4 regions of the Paenibacillus sp. SEL3 genome follow, and region 1 is predicted to be linked to each of the others. Evidence: predicted binding sites of a transcription regulator. Region 1 holds the regulator's gene; each other region holds the start of a gene.
The links. The regulator Rex, encoded in region 1, represses fermentation and respiration genes when NADH is low (regulators of the CRP and FNR family bind a similar motif). The targets are predictions, from matches to a motif close to TTGTGAAATATTTCACAA.

Region 1 (3,220 bases):
AAATATTTCACACTCGTGCATACACTGACGCGACTGTTCAAAGACAGCAAGAATGGACAACTGCCTTCACTTCGTCAACAGTTGGCGAAATCGGGGCACGAGAAGTCGGCAGATTGGGCCTCAACTATCGACCAGCTGTATCCGCTCGTGTTAGAGGTGAAGGAAACTTGGGACCTGCTAAGCGACAAGCTGTTTGGCATGTTGCCGGAGCGAAGTGATGCGACACCGGGTGAAACAGGACAGTTTTCTTCCCGTCTCAAACCTTCGGCCAAGCCTGCAAAGTGGGATCAGGCGGGAGCTTTGGAAAATCAGCTATATGTAACGATGAGCGAAATTTTGCGCAAGGGCGACAAGCTGATGCTGGACGTCAAGGAAGAACATGACGATTATGCGGCGGATAGCCTTATTACAGATATCACGGGTCTGCTCAAGGATTTGGCGGGGATTCGAGAAAATTTGCGCTTTTTTATCCGACTCGATGATGAAACAACCGTATACTGGCTCGAGGCAAGCGGGCAATTCCGTAGTAAATCATTGCAATTTTATGCGGTACCCGTCGATGTGAGCCGCCAGTTGAAAGAAATGTTTTTTGACAAAAAAAGAAGCATTATTCTGACTTCTGCTACCTTGTCGGTAGATAAGTCGTTTCAGTACATGATCGATCAGCTCGGCTTACAGGAGGCCGCAGATCAAGAGCGGCTGATGACTTCGCAGCTCCCGTCACCCTTTAATTACAGGGATCAGGTGTTGCTGGTTATTCCACGGGATTTCCCAAGTGTGAAGGGCAGTGTAGGAGATGCGCATTTTGTAGATATGCTCGTTAGCTCTCTAGGAGCGACTGCTCAGGCGACACGTGGGAGAATGCTCGTTCTGTTTACGTCCTATCGGATGCTCCGGCAAGTGTATGAGCCGCTCAAAGAGGCCTTAGCATCCAGCGAAATTACTGTGCTGGGACAAGGTGTGGACAGTGGAAGTCGCAGCAAGCTAACCCGCCGGTTTCAGGAAGCGAAAGCTTCTGTATTGCTGGGGACCAGCAGTTTCTGGGAAGGCGTCGATATTCCGGGGAAGGCTCTGACTTGTCTAGCCATTGTTCGCTTGCCGTTTCAACCGCCGAATCACCCGCTGCTGGAGGCAAAAAGCGAACTGCTCCAGCAGCAGAAGAAGAATCCATTTATGAAGCTGTCTGTACCGCAAGCGGTCATTCGCTTCAAACAGGGATTTGGTCGGTTGGTACGTACAGCGAACGACCACGGGGTCGTTATCGTTTATGATACGCGTGTGATTGAATCCTATTACGGAAAGCACTTTTTGTACTCGTTACCGGGACCAAAAATGGAGCATATGCCATCGGAGCAAATGGTGCCCCGCATCGCCGAATGGCTCCAATCCGCCCCGGAGACAGAGGCATAACGGACGGACATAAGTATGTTCGTTACAATTAGGGGGAGCAAGTATGAAATCAGATAAAATTTCAGAGGCTGTCGTACGGAGGTTACCCGTATATTTACGTTATCTGAATGCACTGCACAAACGGGAGGTGGCTACGGTCTCTTCTCAAGAGCTGGGACAGAGGCTAGATTTGAACCCGGCCCAAATCCGTAAAGATCTTGCTTATTTTGGAGATTTTGGTCGGAAGGGTATCGGTTATGATGTTTCTTATCTCATTGAGAAAATACGCCATATCCTGAAAATCGACCAACAAATTAATGTAGTATTGGTCGGAGCGGGTAATCTGGGGCAAGCCCTTTCGAATTATAACGCTTATTTAAAAGACAATATGAAGATTGTGGCGGTATTTGATGCGTTTCCGGATAAGGTAGGAACCAAGATCAATACATTGGTCGTGCAACCGATGGATGAACTGGAAGCGACTGTGAAAGAAAAAAACATTCGAATCGGGATTATTACCGTACCTGATTTTGAAGCACAGCACGTGGCTGATAGGCTTATTGATAGCGGAATTGGAGCGATCCTGAACTTTGCACCGACTACTCTCAAGGCACCAGCCAACATTCGGATTCATGCCACAGACTTTACAACTGATTTGCTTAGCCTCGCTTATTATTTGGAGGACGGAAAGGAAGAAGCACAATATGACAGTGAATAAATGGATGATTAAAAACGGATCTTTTGCCGTAAATGGACCAGAAGCAGGGGTAGTCCATGGTTTTATGATTGTGGAGGATAGTCGTATTACTTATATTGGCGAAACCTTGCCTGCGGGTGAGGAAGAGACGGAAGCGATCGATGGTAAAGGGCTATTGTTTTTACCTGGTCTGATCAATACTCATGGTCATGCGGCGATGTCTCTACTGCGTGGGCATGGAGATGATTTGGCACTTCAAGTATGGCTTCAGGAAAAAATGTGGCCTATGGAAGCCAAGTTTACATCTACAGACGTGTACTGGGGTACGTCCTTGTCTGTGCTGGAAATGCTGAAAGGTGGAACAACAACCTTCCTCGATATGTACGATCATATGGATGAGGTGGCTCGTGTGGCTGAAGAGTCAGGTATTCGTGCAAGTCTGATGCGTGGAGCAATTGGACTATGTTCGGAGGAAGAACAGCGAATCAAGCTGGCAGAGGCCGTGACTTTTGCGCGTAACTGGCACGGTAAAGCAGACGGCCGTATTACAACGATGATGTCACCGCATGCGCCATATACATGTCCACCTGCGTTTATTGAAAAATTCGTACAAGCTGCGCATGATCTGGACTTGCCACTGCATACGCACATGTCTGAGACGATCGCCGAAGTAGAGCAAAACGTACGCGACTACGGTTTGCGTCCGGTTGCACACTTGGATAAGCTTGGCTTTTTCTCCCGTCCTTCGCTTGTTGCCCATGGCGTTCATTTGAACGACGAAGAAATAGCTTTACTGGCAGAACGTGGTGTAGCGGTTTCCCACAATCCTGGCAGCAACTTGAAGCTGGCAAGTGGTGTGGCAAGAGTGCCTGAATTGCTGCGTGCAGGGGTTACGGTTTCTCTCGGAACGGATGGTCCTGCCAGCAATAATAACCTGGATATGTTCGAGGAAATGCGTCTGGCAGCACTTATTCACAAGGGTGTATCCGGTGACCCTACGGCAGTTCCTGCAAGTGAAGCGCTGCGTCTGGCAACAGAATACGGTGCAAAGTCGATTGGTTTAAAAGAAGTAGGAGCGTTGGCAGCAGGCAACAAGGCTGACTTTATCGCGTTGGATCTGAATCAGGCACATTT
Region 2 (3,220 bases), 160 kb from region 1:
GAAACTTTCGCACAATATTTTTTGAAGCCTTCAGGCAATTTTTCCGACCACAGTACAGTCAGGTTCGGTTCCGGTGCAGGTCCCAGATTGTAGAGGGTGTGCAGGAAACGGAAGCTGTTTTTAGTTACCCGAGTTTCTCCAGTTACGGACATACCACCAATGGACTCAGTAACCCAAGTTGGATCTCCACTGAACAGTTCATTATAGTCAGGTGTGCGCAAGAACTTAACAATACGCAATTTCATAACAAAATGATCGACCAGTTCTTGAGCTTGTTCTTCTGTCATTGTACCCTCTTCCATATCACGTTGAGAGTAAATATCAAGGAAGGAAGATACACGTCCTAAGGACATTGCTGCACCATTTTGTTCTTTGATTGCTGCAAGATATCCAAAATATACCCATTGGAAAGCTTCTTTCGCATTGTTAGCAGGTTTTGAAATATCAAAACCGTGCTCAGCAGCCATTTGTTTCAGTTCATTCAAAGCACGAATTTGCTCGGAAATTTCCTCACGCAGACGAATTACGTCTTCTTCCATGGAATCAACTTCAAGGCTTTTCAGTTGCAGCTTTTTATCTTGGATCAAGAAGTCTGCACCGTATAAAGCTACACGACGATAGTCACCGATAATACGACCACGGCCGTATGCATCTGGCAGACCAGTAATGATACCAGCTTTACGAGCTGCTCTCATTTCATCTGTATAAGCGTCAAATACACCTTGGTTGTGAGTTTTACGAATATGAGTGAAGATATCAATGATACTTTCTGGCACTTCAAAACCATAGGCTTTGCAAGCGTCGATCATCATTCGAATTCCGCCAAACGGCTGTAAAGAACGTTTGAATGGAGCATCTGTTTGTACACCGACAATTTGCTCTTTATCCCGGTCTAGATAACCCGGTTTATGTGAAATAATAGTGGATGGCGTATTCACGTCTACATCAAGCACGCCGCCGTTTGCCAACTCTTTTTTGGTAAGATCGGATACAATATCCCACAATGCAGTTGTGTTGGCCGTAGGACCAACCAAAAATTCTTCATTGCCAACATAAGGTAAGATATTGGTTTCAATAAAATCGTTGACGTTGACTTCTTTAGTCCATTTGCCTTTTTTAAAACCTCTCCAGCCAGATTGTTGCTCTTGTAATTCTCTCTCAATCACCGACATGTAAATCCCTCCAAATTGTTTGGTCTTCCGGACTTGTGATTTTTTTCACGATAAAGCTATTTCTTGAGCCCGGCCTGTTCACCGATGCCTTACGCTCAGTGTCGGGACCTTTCTTACACCCTTATTGTAGAATAATGATAGAGTGTAGTATGTGACAAAAATCACAATATGAGTGATTTTTGTCACTTTATTTTCCCTAGCTTCGCGCCTATATCCTTAGCCTTGCCGTTCACCTCCCTTCCCAAACCAACAGGCCCTCTATATAGAGAGCCTGCATCGGTATTGAACGAGAAAATGCTTTTTCACAAGCCTCTTCTTACCTATTATCTTATTGGTCAAAACGTCCGTAGAAGGCATTGCGATAGACATCAGCCAACTCAGTAACCAGTGGCAACTTAGGATTCGCAGTTGTACATTGATCTTCAAATGCGCGGTCAGCCAGATAATCTACACGTGATTCGAAATCTTTCGCATCGAAACCGATTTGTTGGAACGATTCCTCGATACCGAGTGTTTTGTTCATTTTACGGATCGCTTCGATCAAGCTGTTAACCCCTTCTTCGGTGGTGCGTGCAGGCAGTCCCAATATGCGCGCGATTTCTGCATAACGCTCATCCGCAACAAAGTGCGAATATTTAGGGAACGAAGCAAATTTTGTCGGTTTTTTCGCATTATAACGAATAACGTGCGGCATCAAAATGGCATTCGTGCGGCCATGCGCTGTATGGTATTGTCCACCCCATTTATGTGCAAGACTGTGGTTAATGCCCAAGAATGCATTAGCAAACGCCATACCAGCAAGTGTGGAAGCATTATGCATTTTTTCACGAGCCAGCTTATCACCGGTCAGAGCCGATTGTTCTAGGTATTGGAATACCAATTGAATGGCTTTAATTGCCAGACCATCTGTGTAGTCATTAGCCATTACGGACACGTAAGCCTCGATAGCATGTGTCAGAACGTCCATACCTGTGTCCGCTACAGCTGTTTTAGGCAGCGAATATACAAACACTGGGTCAATAATTGCCACATCAGGAGTCAACTCATAGTCAGCCAGTGGGTACTTCGTGTCGCCCAGGTTTTTGTCCGTAATTACTGCGAACGATGTAACTTCGGAACCTGTACCCGATGTTGTAGGGATAGCTACAAATTGTGCTTTTTGGCCCAGACGTGGGTACTTGTAAATCCGTTTACGGATATCCATGAATTTTTGTTTTAAGTTATTGAAATCAGTATCTGGATATTCATAGAACATCCACATGCCTTTAGCGGCATCCATTGGCGAACCGCCGCCCAGTGCGATGATGCAATCCGGTTGGAAACGTCTCATCATTTCAGTACCACGTTCTACCGTAACTGTCGATGGATCTGGCTCTACTTCAGAGAACACTTCGATAGCTACTGGTGTTTGGCGCTGATGCAGATAATGAATAACACGATCTACATATCCCAGTTGTACCATCATAGGGTCTGTGATAATAGCTACACGTGTGATATCAGGCATTTTAGCAAGATACTGTGTCGAATTTTTTTCAAAATAGATTTTGGAAGGTACTTTGAACCATTGCATATTCACCGTCCGTTTCGCCACCCTTTTCACATTAATCAGATTGACTGCCGATACGTTCGACGAAGTCGAGTTACGACCGTACGAACCGCAACCAAGTGTCAACGAAGGAAGATTGGTGTTGTAAATGTCGCCAATCGCACCATGTGTGGAAGGTGCATTTACAATGATACGTCCTGTTTGCAAACGGTTTGCAAACCGAGCGATAACATCCTCATCGTTCGAATGAATAGCGGACGAGTGACCCATGCCCCCGAATTCCACGACTTCAGCAGCGCGTTGAATACCTTGTTCCGCATTTTTTACTTTATAGCAAGCCAATACAGGACTCAATTTTTCCGCAGACAATGGGAATTTTGTTCCTACCCCTTCAATCTCAGCGACCAAAATTTTAGTTCCTGCTGGTACTGTAATACCACTCATTTCAGCAATTTTCACAGCAGACTGCCCGACAATAGCTGGGTTCACTGCACATTTCTCG
Region 3 (3,220 bases), 2.5 Mb from region 1:
AATAGACAACCTTTGCTATCTTATCACACTCATCAATGTTTTTGTAATGTTTGTAAAAGCAAATTTCATGATATACGTATACAGTGCCCGACATATAAGCTCATTATCCGACAATTTTTTCCTAAAAAGGTGTAATTCGTCTTCTAATTCACTTCTATGGTTACATGTTCCTTTAGTGGTGTATCTGCAGGCACCACATGTATATAGGATGTACCTGGCGTTAACGGAATTTCAACCCCATTCTTCATAAAACGAATCGCATCACCTGGCGTATGTTGCCACTCAGCCTGTATTAACTGTCCTTGTTGAAACACCATGGCCTCTCCGCTGCCGTCCAGTTCAACACTTAATCTGCCTACATCATCCAACGTTCGATGCCTGGTGCTCATCACAATGACATTGGCTGCTGAGAGCTGTTGGTTATTATTTTGATCCACATGTGACTTTTCGTTCACAAAACGCTTATATTGTTGATCCGCTGGATCATAGGTATAAGATACCCGGTAGCTTTTAAGCAAAAACCGGATTTGTAAAGATGTTGCAGTCTCGTCCACCATAACTGGGGTTTCGCCGGATTTAAGGTAAGTATATACTGGAACGTCCGTATGCGTAGCATACCCTTTACTATCGCTTCCTTTGCGCAGTCTATTCACGTCCGTGTATAGATTATGCGGAGGACGACGATCTTTGCTTCGCCAGAAGTATGCCCCTCCATTTGAAATCTCATCTAAATGTTCCTTCCGCTGCTGCTGTAAAATCGCATAGGCATCTGTGCTTCCCCCTGCGTGTATCGGCAACGCACCATAAGTTTCGCCCAGCTCAATCAAATACGGACGAATGCTACGGACCGGACCAACCTTTACATCTCCGCCATGACTTTGGAAAAAAGCGACCAGACGGGTAATTCCGCCTTCTGCAAGAACTTCATATACCATATCTGCCTGACTAAGTCCTGCCTGCGGACGTGCTGCTGGAGCATTGTTAATCATGACAGCGAGCGGTCGCTCCAAAACTGGCTGCTCCACCGGAAGACCGGTAAGCGGAGCTGTAAATGCCGGAGTAGACTGCTCCTTCGGCGGTTCAAGCGCCTCCTTCTCTGTTTTATGCTTGGTCGGTTGAGGAACGGGTTCAGTATCTCCCGTATTGGACATAGCAGAACAAGACATCAGCGTCATGCATAACAGAGCTGAGGCCATTACACGCAACCAATGATTTCGTTGGGAAATGGGCCCGGACAAGTTCATCCCTCCACTTCGTTATTTTTCTCATTATAAGCTTTATTTCCTGTTTTTGTCTTGATTGAAGCATGACCTCTCTATAGAATACTTATCTGAAGACATTAAAATTTTAAAAATATTCATACTTTGTGATTTTTATCACAAATAACTGTAACTGAACCTACTACAATAAAGGTGTAGCAAAGATGATCATCCCAACAAAATGAAATACAACCAACATTATAGATTAAGAAAGAGGAGTGGTTTGAATGTTTAATAGCTGGTTACGTGAGAACAAAGTCGCAATGTGGTTGCTGACTGTCGTACGGGTTTATCTAGGTTATGAATGGATGACTCACGGACTTGAAAAGCTGACAGGTGGATTCGATGCAGGCGGATTTATCTCGGGGGCCATTGCTAAAACAGGTGGAGACCATCCCGCTGTACAAGGCTGGTGGGGATCGTTCCTCGAAGCCTTTGCCCTGCCGAATGTAGGTTTGTTCAACGTCCTGATCCCGTTGGGTGAGTTCTTGGTCGGGGTTGGCCTGCTTCTCGGTACATTGACTACACTGGCTGCTTTGATGGCCATGGTTATGAACTTCTCGTTCCTGTTCTCGGGTACAGTAAGCACCAATGCAATCTACCTGCTGTTTGAAATCTTCCTCGTAGTTGCTGGCGCAAATGCCGGAAGAATTGGCTTTGACCGTTGGGTACTGCCCTTCCTGCGTGGACTGTTTGGTAAAAATAAAGATACCTTTCCAGCGGACCCTAGTCGAAAAATAGCTTAAACATCCCCCAAATAACCGTTATCCTCCGGGATAATGGTTATTTTTTTGCGCTGTTATGCTCACAAGGAGGATTTTAGCTCCTCCTAACTCGGACTCTTTTATCGGATTCATTATCCTCCCCAAACGTTTACAAGTTGGATACAACATGGAATGCTCACGATACATTTACCCTATACACTACAGTTACATCAAAGAACGTAATGGAGGGTTATATCATGAAAAAAATCACCAAAGCCTATCTCATGCTCGCAGCAGTAACTTTCACAGTGCAGACTATGGGATCGGGATATACGGCATCAGCCAAAGCGGCGACATCTACTACGACATCTCAGACAGAAAGTGTACAACATATCTCCAAAACCTTCGAGCAGCTACTAGGCCAACCCGGCAAGCTATCTCAGGCATTCACTTATTTGCAAAAGCATGTTCAATCCATTCCAGCTTCTCAAGCTACCCTCATGGTGCTTCATCTGGAAAATGCACAGAACCAGCAATTGGATTCCTATGCACAGACCCTATACCCGACCTCTGTTCAAACCAAAATAAATCAAATCTATAAACCCGGTGATTCGTTCACAAATGTAATCAGCCGTACAAGCGATGCGAACCTGAAAAAGTTGCTGACGCAAACAAGAGATGCCGGCTACAAACTTGAAACCGCAGAAGGCATGTATTACCCAATCATCAACTATGAAAAATATAAAGTATTCGGGAAGCACACCACGGCAGATATCCGCAGCTATATTGACATCATGGCGATGGAATCCGGACAGGCGGCTACCAAGGATGCCGCGCTCCGTATCGGCTATCAACAGTTAGCCGGACGAGCGCTGGCACAGGAATTGTTTTTACACCAATATCCACATTCCAATCGTACACAAGCTATAAGAAAATTGCACGATCTGTACTTCTTCTATACTTTCTATGGCACGAACAATACGCCATTATTCGATTATGACACCGGGAAGATTCATCCGAATGCTAAAAAAGGGTATCAATGGGTCGTTCAACGTAATATGGATTCGAAGAGTACCTACATTCAAAAGCTGAAAGCATTTATGACACTGTTGGATCAAAATGGAGATCAACGTACTACGCAGGTATCCACTTGGCTAAAAAAGAACGTGCCATCTAATTAATCGAAGACGCAAAATACACAAAAGAACTTCCATTCCCACACAGCATGTGGATTCGGAAGTTCTTTTTTACATTTAC
Region 4 (3,220 bases), 2.7 Mb from region 1:
CTTTAACGACCTTAACGTTGTATTTAAGAGAAACATCTGCTATCTTCTTCAAATCTTCTGGGGTCGTTACACCGCCGTACATTCTAGGAACAACTGTAAACGTTCCATCCTTTTGAATGTTCGCGTGCAATCGCTCATTTACAAAACGGGAATCCCCCTCATTTTCATAGGTGTCCGGGTTAATCATTCCCAGATAGTAATTCAGCGCCGGCCGGCATTTGGAGCAACCTTCATCATTATGCCAATCCAGTACATTCATAACTTCACGCGTTGTTGTCAGCCCTTTGGTTTTGATCGCTTCCACAATCTCGTCCCGGCTCAATGTTGTGCAGCTACATATTCCTTGCTTGGCTGACGTCTTGAAGCTGTCTCCAAGAACATATTGTAGAATCTGCTCCACGACCGGCTTACATCCTCCACAAGAACGAGTTGCTCCGGTACATGCTTTAATTTCATCGACTGTAGTCAGCCCATTGTCATTAATTGCATCAACAATGGCCTTTTTAGTAACACCGTTACAGCCACACACAATTTCATCATCGGCCATCGTTTCAGCGGATGATGTTTTCGACCCGTGATTGCTGCATCCAGTACCCATGAGCTGTCCATATATTTCATCTGTCATCAATGTTTGCTGACGCACATATTTTTGCAGGCTAGCAGATTCGCTCACATCGCCAAACAGTACAGTTCCAACAATCTTATTTTCACGAAGCAGCACTTTTTTGTAGGTCCGCTTCCACTCATCTTTTGCAACAATCACCGTATGTTCAGGCTGGGTTATGAATTCGCCAGCTGAGAAAACATCCACCCCTGAAATTTTGAGCTTGGTGGAAACCACCGATCCCATATAACCTTCAGTTTCCGCGCCTGCCAAATGTTTGGCAATGACACTTCCCTGCTCAAACAGCGGAGCTACCAGACCATAACAGATTCCGCGGTGTTCAACACATTCCCCTACAGCATATACATCCGGCACAGAGGTTCTCATCAAATCATCGACTACAATACCACGGTTCGTTTCCATACCACTTTGCACAGCTACCTGAATATTAGGCTTGATCCCAACCGCCATAACGACCAAATCCGCTTCCAGCTCGCTTCCGTCTGAAAACCGCAGTCCTTGTACCCGATCTTGACCGTACACCTCCGAAGTTTGCATTTGCATAGCAAACTTGATTCCCTGGCGTTCTAGTTCTGCTTTTAGCATCGCAGAGGCTTCCCGGTCTAGCTGACGTTCCATCAAATCCTCCATTAAATGAACGACCGTAACATCCATCCCCAGATTGACCAGGCCTTTAGCTGCCTCCAGCCCCAACAGACCTCCACCAATGACAGCGGCCTTTTTATAGGTCTTTGCCGCTTCCAGCATTGCCGAGCAATCGGCGATATCTCGGAAACCAATTACTCCCGGTAATTCTTTACCCGGAATAGGCAGAATAAACGATTGTGAACCAGTAGCCACCAAAGCCACATCGTAATCAATTTCCAGTCCGTCTTCGGTGAGAATCTTCTTGTTCTCACCGTCGATACTTTTCACCATTTTTCCTGTATATAAAGTAATCCCTTGATCCGCATACCATTGCAAATCGTTCAGTATGATATCATCTATTGTTTTACTACCTTCCAACACATAAGAGAGCATGATCCTGTTATAGTTCGGATGCGGCTCACTTCCCAGGACTGTAATTTCATATTTATCTGTTAATTTTAAAATTTGTTCGACCGTATTGATACCAGCCATCCCGTTCCCTATAACCACAAGCTTCTTTTTACTGTTTATCATATACCGGTTCCTCCATTCATTCGACGCTACTTCCTATCCGACGACATCTCTACGTTTCTGACGACATCTCTACGTTTCTAATGAATATTGTTTATGCTTCTATTTTAATACAGCAGATAGAGCTATATGTGATTATAATCACAATGTGGTTCGCATTAAGAATGTTTAGGGATTTCCCTATTCCGTTTCAAGGGGTTTTGCACCATTCCCCACGCTGACTCTCAGTGCTAGATAGCCCTAAAACAAAAACAGAAGTGTTTGGTGTGAGATCTGCCGTAATGATTAGATTTAAAAATAGTGTAGTTGATGATCATTTGCTCTGGTCATCGAACGAATCTTTCCAGTTCATGTGTAAATACAACCTTTATAAGGAATACTTTAGGGACAACTTGTATCTTAGAATTGAATCGTTTGGAGGTGGTCATCTTGTGGTCTAAAATAATTTCTTATATTCCGAGCTGGAGTATACTCTTTCAAGCAGGCCTCGCGTTGATTATTCCTTTAGGGATTTATTATATAAACACCTCGATTTATTCGTTTGTCGGTAGTAAGGGAGCGAAATCCAAACATTCTTCCGGTCGGCCGCTCTCCGATGAAAATAACGAAGGGCACCTTGATCAACAGAATAAACCAAACTCTAAAATTACAGGGAATTACGATTCCGATTTAAATTCGATCCGAGAGTCTATAGGCGGAAATAGTGATGTGCATTTTCGTGAGTTTATGTTGAAAAAATTTCATGCTCGGTCCGTATTAGTCTTCATAGAAGGCATGCAGGATGAAAAGCTTATGAGCAATCAGGTATTGGAGGTCTTGATGTTTGAGGGCCAGCAGGACCAACAGGAACAGCCGGAAAGTATAAGTAGCTCTTTTATAAAAGATAGCTTGATGCCACTTACGCAAATTAGTGAAGTTACCAGTATGGAGGAACTGCACGAGTTCATCCTTTTAGGTCATACTGCCTTATTAATTGAAGGAATGAAGGAAGCACTACTGGTAGGCTCGCCTAATGGCGCCATTCGCTCCGTCAATGAACCAACCTCTGAAGCACTACTTCGGGGTCCCAGAATCGGTTTTACGGAAGTATTAAGTGAAAATACTTCGATGCTTCGACGCCAGGGCTTAAATAAAAGTCTGGAAATGAAGAAATTTCAAGTGGGAAGCCGAATCAAAAAGGATCTGGTTGTCGCCTACATCAAGGATATTGTGAATCCGGATCTTCTTGAAGAAGTAAACCGCAGAATATCAAAAATAGATATGGATTTTTTGGCTGAATCCGGTTATGTAGAGCAACTCATTGAAGACAATTATTTAAGTCCGTTCCAGCAGGTTCACAACACAGAGCGACCCGACCGTGTCATTAATGCATTGCTGGAAGGAAGAATAGCCATTCTTCTGGACGGGACTCCCTTTGCACTTATTGTCCCGGTGACC

Region 2: the regulator Rex is predicted to act here: its motif matches at 1,206-1,223, upstream of pflB (formate C-acetyltransferase).
Region 3: the regulator Rex is predicted to act here: its motif matches at 1,365-1,382, upstream of ACYCS5_RS19185 (DoxX family membrane protein).
Region 4: the regulator Rex is predicted to act here: its motif matches at 1,913-1,930, upstream of nirB (nitrite reductase large subunit NirB).

The regions. Positions count from the first base shown of each region.
Region 1 is NZ_CM137725.1:75,116-78,335, reverse strand. Features, by position in the region: gene dinG (ATP-dependent DNA helicase DinG) at 1-1,410, shown strand, start outside; gene ACYCS5_RS00360 (redox-sensing transcriptional repressor Rex) at 1,454-2,107, shown strand; gene ACYCS5_RS00355 (amidohydrolase) at 2,094-3,220, shown strand, end outside.
Region 2 is NZ_CM137725.1:230,280-233,499, forward strand. Features, by position in the region: gene pflB (formate C-acetyltransferase) at 1-1,172, opposite strand, end outside; gene adhE (bifunctional acetaldehyde-CoA/alcohol dehydrogenase) at 1,501-3,220, opposite strand, start outside.
Region 3 is NZ_CM137725.1:4,165,059-4,168,278, reverse strand. Features, by position in the region: gene ACYCS5_RS19190 (DUF3048 domain-containing protein) at 144-1,238, opposite strand; gene ACYCS5_RS19185 (DoxX family membrane protein) at 1,487-2,005, shown strand; gene ACYCS5_RS19180 (hypothetical protein) at 2,221-3,144, shown strand; gene ACYCS5_RS19175 (dioxygenase family protein) at 3,217-3,220, opposite strand, start outside.
Region 4 is NZ_CM137725.1:3,936,184-3,939,403, reverse strand. Features, by position in the region: gene nirB (nitrite reductase large subunit NirB) at 1-1,786, opposite strand, end outside; gene ACYCS5_RS18105 (spore germination protein) at 2,213-3,220, shown strand, end outside.